Regions from separate parts of the Rhizobium sp. 05L429 genome, predicted to be linked through region 2. Evidence: predicted binding sites of a transcription regulator. Region 2 holds the regulator's gene; the other holds the start of a gene.

Region 1 (3,410 bases), on a different contig from region 2:
CGCGTGCGTTTCGCCGCGCTGCCGCAGGTCATGCCGAACTATGCGTCCTATGCGCTGCTGCGCCTCGAGATCAACGTCCGTGCATCGACCATCATCGGCGCCGTCGGCGGCGGCGGTATCGGTGAAGAGCTCAAGCTCTCCATTTCCCGTGGCTTCGGCGCGAAGACCGTGGCCCTGGTGCTGCTGCTCTTCATCACGATCGTCGCTGTCGACCAGTTCTCTGCCTGGCTGCGCCGCCGTCTCGTCGGCGAACACGCCTTCCTCCTGCAACATTGAGGCTGCCATGACGGTCATCGACGCAAACCGCATGCATGAGATCGAAACGCGCTATCCGGAATATTTTCACAAGTCCTTCCGCCAGCGTTTCGGCGGCCTGCTCATTGTCCTCGCGACAATCCTCTACGGCATCTATGCCGTCTGGTTCTTCGACCTGCCGAAGCTCATCGCCGAAGCCCATTGGGAACGCTTCGGCATCTATATGAGCCAGTGGATCAGCTATGACGTGCAGCCGGAATTCCGTATCCAGGACGATGGCACGATCCAGACGCGCTATCCGCGCTTCTCACCGCTTGGCGACGATCCGCATCCGGATTGGCTGAAAACCAATACAGATGGCAGCATCACGGTTCTCGTCAGCGGCAGCGGTCGCACGGTGACGGTCAGCAAGAGCCAGACGACGATCGTTGCCCATGGCATGACGGTGCCGGTCGATGTTTCCAGCGGCGCGCCGAAAGTCGTCGGTCCGGTTCCAGGCTGGATGACGGTCTATGACGACAACGTGCTCGCCAATCTTGGATTTGCAGGGGATGTCAGCATTTCCGTCGACCGTGTGAAGGTGCGCAAGCGCTTCATCGGCTGGGCGAATTTCGTCTTCGATACGCAGTCGCCCTTCTTCGACAAGCCGGTAGGCGAGGTCATCAGTCTCATCGTCTCCGGCCCCCGTATACACCCCGACCAGTCGAACCTGTCGCTTGCCTTCGACAATGTCTGGAACAACAGCGAATGGCAGCACGGCGATGTCTGGACCAAGCTGTTCCAGACCATCGTGATGGCTTTCCTGGGCACGCTGCTGGGTTCGCTTGCCGCCTTCCCGCTCGCCTTCATGGCGGCGCGCAACATCACTCCGAACCGGCTTCTCAACCAGGTGCTGAAGCGCTTCTTCGACTTCCTGCGTTCGGTCGACATGCTGATCTGGGCGCTGTTCCTGACGCGCGCCTTCGGCCCCGGTCCTCTCGCCGGTTCCGGCGCCATCTTCCTCACGGAGACAGGCACGCTCGGCAAGCTCTACTCGGAAGGTCTCGAAAACATCGACAACAAACCGCGCGAAGGTGTGAAGTCGACGGGCGCCTCGACCGTGCTGGTGCATCGTTATGGCATCATGCCGCAGATCGTTCCCGTCATCGTCAGCCAGACGCTCTATCAGTGGGAATCGAACGTACGTGGCGCGACGATCATCGGTGCCGTTGGTGCCGGCGGTATCGGGCTCAAACTCTGGGAAGCCATGCGCACCAATTCCAATTGGGAAAACGTCGCCTACATGGTCATCCTTATCCTGATCGTGGTCTTCCTGTTCGACATGGCTTCGAACGCGCTTCGCCAACGGTTGATGGGCGCCAAGCCCGGTCATTGACGTCAAAGTAAAAGATGATGGCGGCCCTGCCGTCATCATCATTCTGTCATGGAAATCTTTTAGCCGGAGCGTGCTTGCGGTTCGCCGCCAAATCACTGCACATTGCGCTCCCCGTTCGGACGATCTCCAGGATAAAAGCCTTGCGCTACGCTCTCTATTTTTCGCCGCCTAAGGATGATCCCCTGACCGGCGCGGCCTCCGTCTGGCTCGGCCGCGATGCCTTTACCGACGAGGCCTATCCTGCGCCTGGGTACGAGACGCTGCCGGCTGGCGAACAATTCGAACTGACGGCCGATCCGCGCCGCTATGGCTTCCATGCGACGATCAAGGCGCCCTTCGAGCTTGCCTCCTCCGTGACCGAAAAGGACCTGATGGCGGTCGTCGAAGATTTCGCCGCCAACACGCCGGCCTTTGAAATCCCCGAGCTGGTGCTCGGCCAGCTCGGCCGCTTCTTTGCGCTTGTGCCGGGTTCGCTGCACCAACCGCTTCAGGATTTCGCGGCAAAGGTGGTAAAGTCTTTCGAGCCATTCCGGGCGGCACTCTCCGAGGCCGATATTATCAGGCGCAAACCGGAAAGGCTTTCTGAGAGCCAGCGCAATAATCTCATGCGCTGGGGCTATCCATATGTCATGGATGACTTCGGCTTCCACATGACGCTGACCGGCCAGGTGCCGGAAGAGCGCGCGGAAGTGATGAAGGCGATCCTGACGGAGCGTTTCGCAGGTTTCACCGGCAGGCCGCTTCGCATTTCCGGCCTTGCCGTCTTTCGTGAGGAGGCGCGCGGCGCGCCTTTCAAAGTCCACACATGGCTGCCTCTTGCTGGCGCCAGAAGCTGAAAGATTTTCTGACATGAGCAAAGAAACCGTTCTTTCAAACGCCCGGATCGTTCTCGAAGACGATATTCTTTCGGGCTCCATTCTCATCCGTGACGGCAAGATCGCCGATATTTCGAAAGGCAATTCGGTAGCCGGCGAAGACTTTGAAGGCGACTACATCATTCCAGGCCTCGTCGAGTTGCACACCGACCACCTGGAAGGCCACTATTCGCCGCGTCCGGGCATTCGCTGGAACAAGACGGCGGCCATACAGGCCCATGATGCGCAGATCGTCACCTCGGGTATCACCACGGTCTTCGACTGCCTGCGCATGGGTGCTGACGAAGACGGCGGCTTCGAACATGGCGAGATGCGCGAGATGGCCGACGCCATCCAGTCCGCTGAAAAGGAAGGGCGTCTGCGCGCCGAACACCTGATCCACCTGCGCTGCGAGGTCTCGGCCGACAACGTGCTGCAGCACTTCGCCGATTTCGAGAACGACCCCTATGTCCGTCTCGTTTCGCTGATGGACCATGCGCCCGGCCAACGTCAGTTCCAGACGATGGACCAGTACATCTTTTACTATCAGAAGAAGCGCGGGCTCACGGACGAGGAGTTCGCCCGTTTCTGCGCCAGACGCATCGCCGAATCCGATCGCAATTCGACGCCAAATCGGGACGCGATCTCCAGGGTCTGCGCCGAACGCGGCATCACCGTCGCCAGCCACGACGATGCCACATCTGTCCATGTCGATGAGGCGATCGAAAACGGCGTTCGCCTGGCCGAATTCCCGACCAGCATCGACGCAGCCCGGCTGTCGCACGAAAACGGCATGAGCGTTCTGATGGGCGCGCCGAACATCGTGCGCGGCAAATCGCATTCCGGCAATATCGCCGCGCGTGATCTGGCGCAGCTCGGCGTTCTCGACGTGCTTTCGTCCGACTATGTGCCGCTCAGCCTGCTGC
Region 2 (4,866 bases):
AGGGGCAGCTTCGCGCCATCATTTCAGCCGTTCAGACACAATCGTCAGCGTCCCAAAACCGCCATCGAGCTGAGCGCCATAAAGTTCAAAGACGACAGCAACGCCAGCCTGAAATTACCTAAAGGCCGGAAGCCGAAAAACGAGCCTATATTGAGCACTTCGGAAGCTGGCGGTGCTCCTGACATTAAATCGACGGACATCCCCCGCTCTTATTTCCAGATGTCGAAGCCGAGATGCCGAGCCATTTCGGCCGGTGGAGTAACCGGCCACCGCAACGAAAGATTTAAGCGCGACAAGTCGCATCTTTCGCTTCTCACCAAGCAAAGCAAATTGCCACTGTCGGAAGCACCCTCCGGGAACGCTCCCCGTACCAGGCACCAACAGGTGTCACCCGGCACTGCCGGGTGACAGAACGTCCCGTCGATGTCGTCAAGACCTGATGAACGAGAGCAGGTCGGGGTTGAGGACATCCGCATGCGTGGTCAGCATGCCATGGGGGTAGCCCGGATAGGTCTTCAGCGATCCGTTCTTAAGCAAGTTGACCGCACGCGGCACGGAACTTGCGAAGGGGACGACTTGATCGGCCTCGCCATGCATTACCAGCACCGGCACGGTGATCTTCTTGAGGTCTTCGGTATAATCTTCCAGCCAAGAGTCGACAGTCGCGTAGTGAGCCAGGGCACCACCGGCCATGCCCTGGCGCCACCAGTTCGCAATGATTGCCTCCGAAGGCTTGGCCCCATCGAGGTTGTAGCCGTAGAACGGATTCTCAGGGACGAAACGGTAGAACTCCGCCCGGTTGCCCAGCATGCCTGCCCGGATCGCTTCGAACCACTCCGGCGGTTGACCGGACGGATTTTCCGCGCTCCGGTACATGTTCGGTGTCAGCGAAGCGACCAGCACCGCCTTCGCGACGCGCTCCTGATGGCGAGCCACATAGCGAGCCACCTCACCGCCACCTGTCGAGTGCCCGATATGGATCGCGTCGCGCAGGTTGAGGTGCTCGGTCAGGGCCGCGAGGTCGGCAACCCAGTGGTCCATATCGTTGCCGGTGCCGGGCTGGTCGGACCGGCCGTGGCCGCGCCGGTCGTGGGCGATCACCCGATACCCCTGATGAAGGAAGTATGTCATCTGGGCGTCCCAGTCGTCCGCTGTCAGCGGCCAGCCGTGGCTGAAAACGATCGGTTGGCCCGAGCCCCAGTCCTTGTAGAAGATGTTTACGCCGTCCGTGGTCGTGATTGTAGGCATCGCGTCGCTCCATCTGCGCTGTTAAACATTCATTGGAAGATAATAAATCACTAAATAAAGCCATCCATCCACGCGCTATTGCAATAGCCGACGCAAGATTGCCACGCATGCCTCATCTTTCGAGGCCCAGGCACATGATCCGACACAAGAATTGGTCAGTCTCACATAATGTAGGTCAGCGCCGATAATTGCGGGTCACGACAGGTAGGCTTTTAGACATTTAGCTTTCCTTCTCTGACTGGACACAGTTGACTGCGAAATACTTCCGATGAAGCATTCGACTATGTCCCTAGATTGCGGCGTTAATTAAATCCCCCTTTTATCAAGGACAAATACCTTGTACGTTCGAGCTATGCCTTAAAGGCATAGCGGGGACGCGATGGAACTCAGGCATTTGCGCTATTTTATTGCTGTTGCGGAAGAGGGAAGCTTACTGACCGCAGCCGAGCGGCGGCTACACACTTCCCAGCCCTCACTCAGCAGGCAAATTCGCGATCTGGAAACCGAAGTCRGTGTAAAACTGCTGGAACGGCAGCCGCGCGGCGTGACGCTCACCGCCGCCGGTAAAGTGTTTCTTGATCACGCGCGGCTGGCGTTGTTGCAAGTCGAGGCGGCTGCGGAAGGGGCCCGGCGGGCAGAGCAGCCGCAAAAGCAGTCGTTCACTATCGGTTTTCTCGCAGGGCAAGAGGTCGTGTGGCTACCCCATGCACTGCGCATTATTCGTGAGGAAGCGCCGGAGGTTGAAATCATATTGTCCAGTCAGTCTTCCCCGGACCTTGCTCTGGCACTGATGCGAGGCAAGCTGGACGTCGCTTTCCTTCGCCCCGAGACGCAGAGTGTTGGTGTGTCGTTCAAGTTTTTAGCCAAGGAGCCACTGATCGCCGTGCTGCCGGCTGACCATCGCTTGACGTCGCAGAAAAAGATCCGGCCACAGGATCTTGCCCGCGAAACTTACGTCAGTTCGGCTAGAATTTCTCCGGTCTTGCAATCCGTGATCCAGGAGTACGCGTCGAACGTTGGGATCACACTCAAGGCAGAGTACGAAGGTGAAGGCCTACCATCAGCAATGTCGCTCGTCGTGTCTACAGGTGGAATAACGCTTATTCCGCTTTATGCGCAAAATATGCTGACGCCAAATGTCGTTGCCAGAGCACTTGAGGGTGTGCCTCCGACAATTGATCTCACCTTAGGATACAACGATTCAAATTCCTCACCTTTGCTCCGCCGATTTTTGTCTCGTTCTGATGAACTAGTCGCCAACGTACAAAATCAGAGCATCATCCGCTATGCTGAAGTTCCATAGCAGAGCTCACGCTCATCTTGGTGACGGCTTCGATTGGCTAGCGCCAGCAAGCCGACAGTCCCCTTCCGGCCCCAAATCAGTCGATGCTCAAGGCTCAGAGAATGTTCGCAATCGGCGCATAGCAGATGTCCCCGTCATCGCTTGAGCCCTCGCGATGCAAGGGGCATGTCGGTCAAGGCGTCAGCAAGCCAACGTCTACTCTTAAAAAGCCCACCCGAACAAACAAACGGGCCGCCCGGTTACCCAGACGACCCGTTCGTGACCTCCGATCACTCGGATCAGGCTTCCATGGAATATCCCGCGCCGCGGACGGTGCGGATGACATCCTGCATGTTGGAGAAATTCAGCGCCTTGCGCAGGCGGCCGACATGGACGTCGACGGTGCGTTCATCCACGTAGATATCGTGACCCCAGACGCCATCGAGAAGCTGCGAGCGGGAGAAGACCCTGCCCGGCGACGACATCAGGAATTCCAAGAGGCGGAATTCGGTCGGGCCGAGGCGGACTTCGCGGCTCTTGCGATGGACGCGATGGGTTTCGCGATCGAGCTCGATATCACCACACTTCAAAACGGTGGAGAGAACCTCCGGACGGGCGCGTCGCAGCATCGCCTTGACGCGGGCAACGAGTTCCGGCGTGGAGAAGGGCTTGACGACATAGTCATCCGCGCCGGTCGAGAGACCGCGAACGCGCTCGCTCTCTTCGCCGCGTGCCGTCAGCATGATGATCGGCAGACGCTCGGTTTCCGGCCGCATGCGCAGCCGGCGGCAGAGCTCGATGCCGGAAACGCCCGGCAGCATCCAGTCAAGGATGAGCAGGTCCGGGGTGCGCTCCTGAAGCCGGATTTCGGCCTCGTCGCCACGGAGGATCGTATCCACCTCGAAACCTTCAGCCTCGAGATTGTAGCGGAGAAGCACGCTGAGTGCCTCTTCATCTTCAACAACTGCAACTCTTGGGATCATGCGTGTCAGTCTCCTAATGCATGATCCTTAAACCGGGGGTGATTTAAGCAAGGGACCATGCAGGAACTCGGAATTGGCTGCGACCCTTGCGCGCCCCAGCGCGGGGCGCGCACGCAATCGGCAGGTCCAGATTACTCCGTCACCGCACCAACGGTATTGGAGCTGTCGTCCTTCGGACGCTCGCCCTCCGGCTGGGCGCCGGTTGCCATGTAGTAGATCGTCTCGGCGATGTTGGTTGCATGGTCGCCGATGCGCTCGATGTTCTTGGCGCAGAAGAGAAGATGCGTGCAGCTCGTGATGTTGCGCGGATCTTCCATCATGTAGGTCAGGAGTTCGCGGAACAGCGAAGTGTACATCGCGTCGATCTCGTCGTCGCGTTCGCGGATCGCATTCGCCTTGTCAGCTGAACGATTGGTGTAGACGTCGAGCACTTCCTTGAGCTGGACGAGCGCCAGTTCGGAGAGATGCTCGAGGCCGCGGGCGAGCTTGCGCGGAACGCCGGTGCTCTGCACCGCGATGACGCGCTTTGCCGTGTTCTTGCCGAGATCGCCGACGCGCTCGAGGTCGGCGGCGATGCGGATCGAACCCATGATCTCGCGAAGGTCGGAGGCCATCGGCTGGCGACGGGCGATCGTGACGATCGCCTTGTCGTTGATCTCGCGCTCGGCGTGATCGAGGATCACATCGTCGGAAATGACCTTCTGAGCAAGCGCGGTATCGCCGTTGACGAGCGCGCGGACAGCGTCGCCGCCCATCTGTTCGGCAAGACCACCCATCTCGGAAATGCGCCGGGACAGGAATTTCAGATCGTCATCGTAAGCAGAGAAAATATGTGTTGATGCCATGGGGCTTTGTCCTCGAAAATCGGGAAGGCTTCACATCGCCAAAATCAGCCGAAGCGACCCATGATGTAGTCCTGGGTACGCGGATCGTCCGGGTTGGTGAACATCTTGTCGGTATCGTTCTCCTCGACCAGGTTGCCGAGGTGGAACATAGCCGTGCGCTGCGATACGCGAGCGGCCTGCTGCATGGAATGCGTCACGATGACGATCGTGTAGTTTTCACGCAGCTCGTGGATCAGCTCTTCGACCTTGGCAGTTGCGATCGGGTCGAGCGCCGAGCAGGGCTCGTCCATCAGGATGACTTCCGGGCTGACGGCAACGGCGCGTGCGATGCACAGACGCTGCTGCTGACCGCCGGAAAGGCCGGTGCCGGATTCATGCACGCGATCCTTGACCTCATTCCAGAGGCCGGCGCGCTGCAGGCTCGTCTCGACAATCTGGTCGAGGTCGGCCTTGGACTTGGCAAGGCCATGGATGCGCGGACCGTAAGAAACGTTTTCATAGATCGTCT

What was found. Region 2 encodes PhoB, which activates phosphate uptake and scavenging genes when phosphate is short. Its sites were predicted from a motif close to TGTCATNNANCTGTCAT; they were not measured.
Region 1: the regulator PhoB is predicted to act here: its motif matches at 1,664-1,680, upstream of AC1DNW_RS11410 (DUF1045 domain-containing protein).

Annotation. Positions count from the first base shown of each region.
Region 1 is NZ_JBFTNV010000008.1:239,948-243,357, forward strand. Features, by position in the region: gene phnE (phosphonate ABC transporter, permease protein PhnE) at 1-276, shown strand, start outside; gene phnE (phosphonate ABC transporter, permease protein PhnE) at 284-1,630, shown strand; gene AC1DNW_RS11410 (DUF1045 domain-containing protein) at 1,771-2,466, shown strand; gene AC1DNW_RS11415 (alpha-D-ribose 1-methylphosphonate 5-triphosphate diphosphatase) at 2,480-3,410, shown strand, end outside.
Region 2 is NZ_JBFTNV010000021.1:10,368-15,233, reverse strand. Features, by position in the region: gene AC1DNW_RS21235 (hypothetical protein) at 45-200, opposite strand; gene AC1DNW_RS21230 (alpha/beta fold hydrolase) at 430-1,248, opposite strand; gene AC1DNW_RS21225 (LysR family transcriptional regulator) at 1,628-2,551, shown strand; gene phoB (phosphate regulon transcriptional regulator PhoB) at 2,830-3,513, opposite strand; gene phoU (phosphate signaling complex protein PhoU) at 3,645-4,358, opposite strand; gene pstB (phosphate ABC transporter ATP-binding protein PstB) at 4,403-4,866, opposite strand, start outside.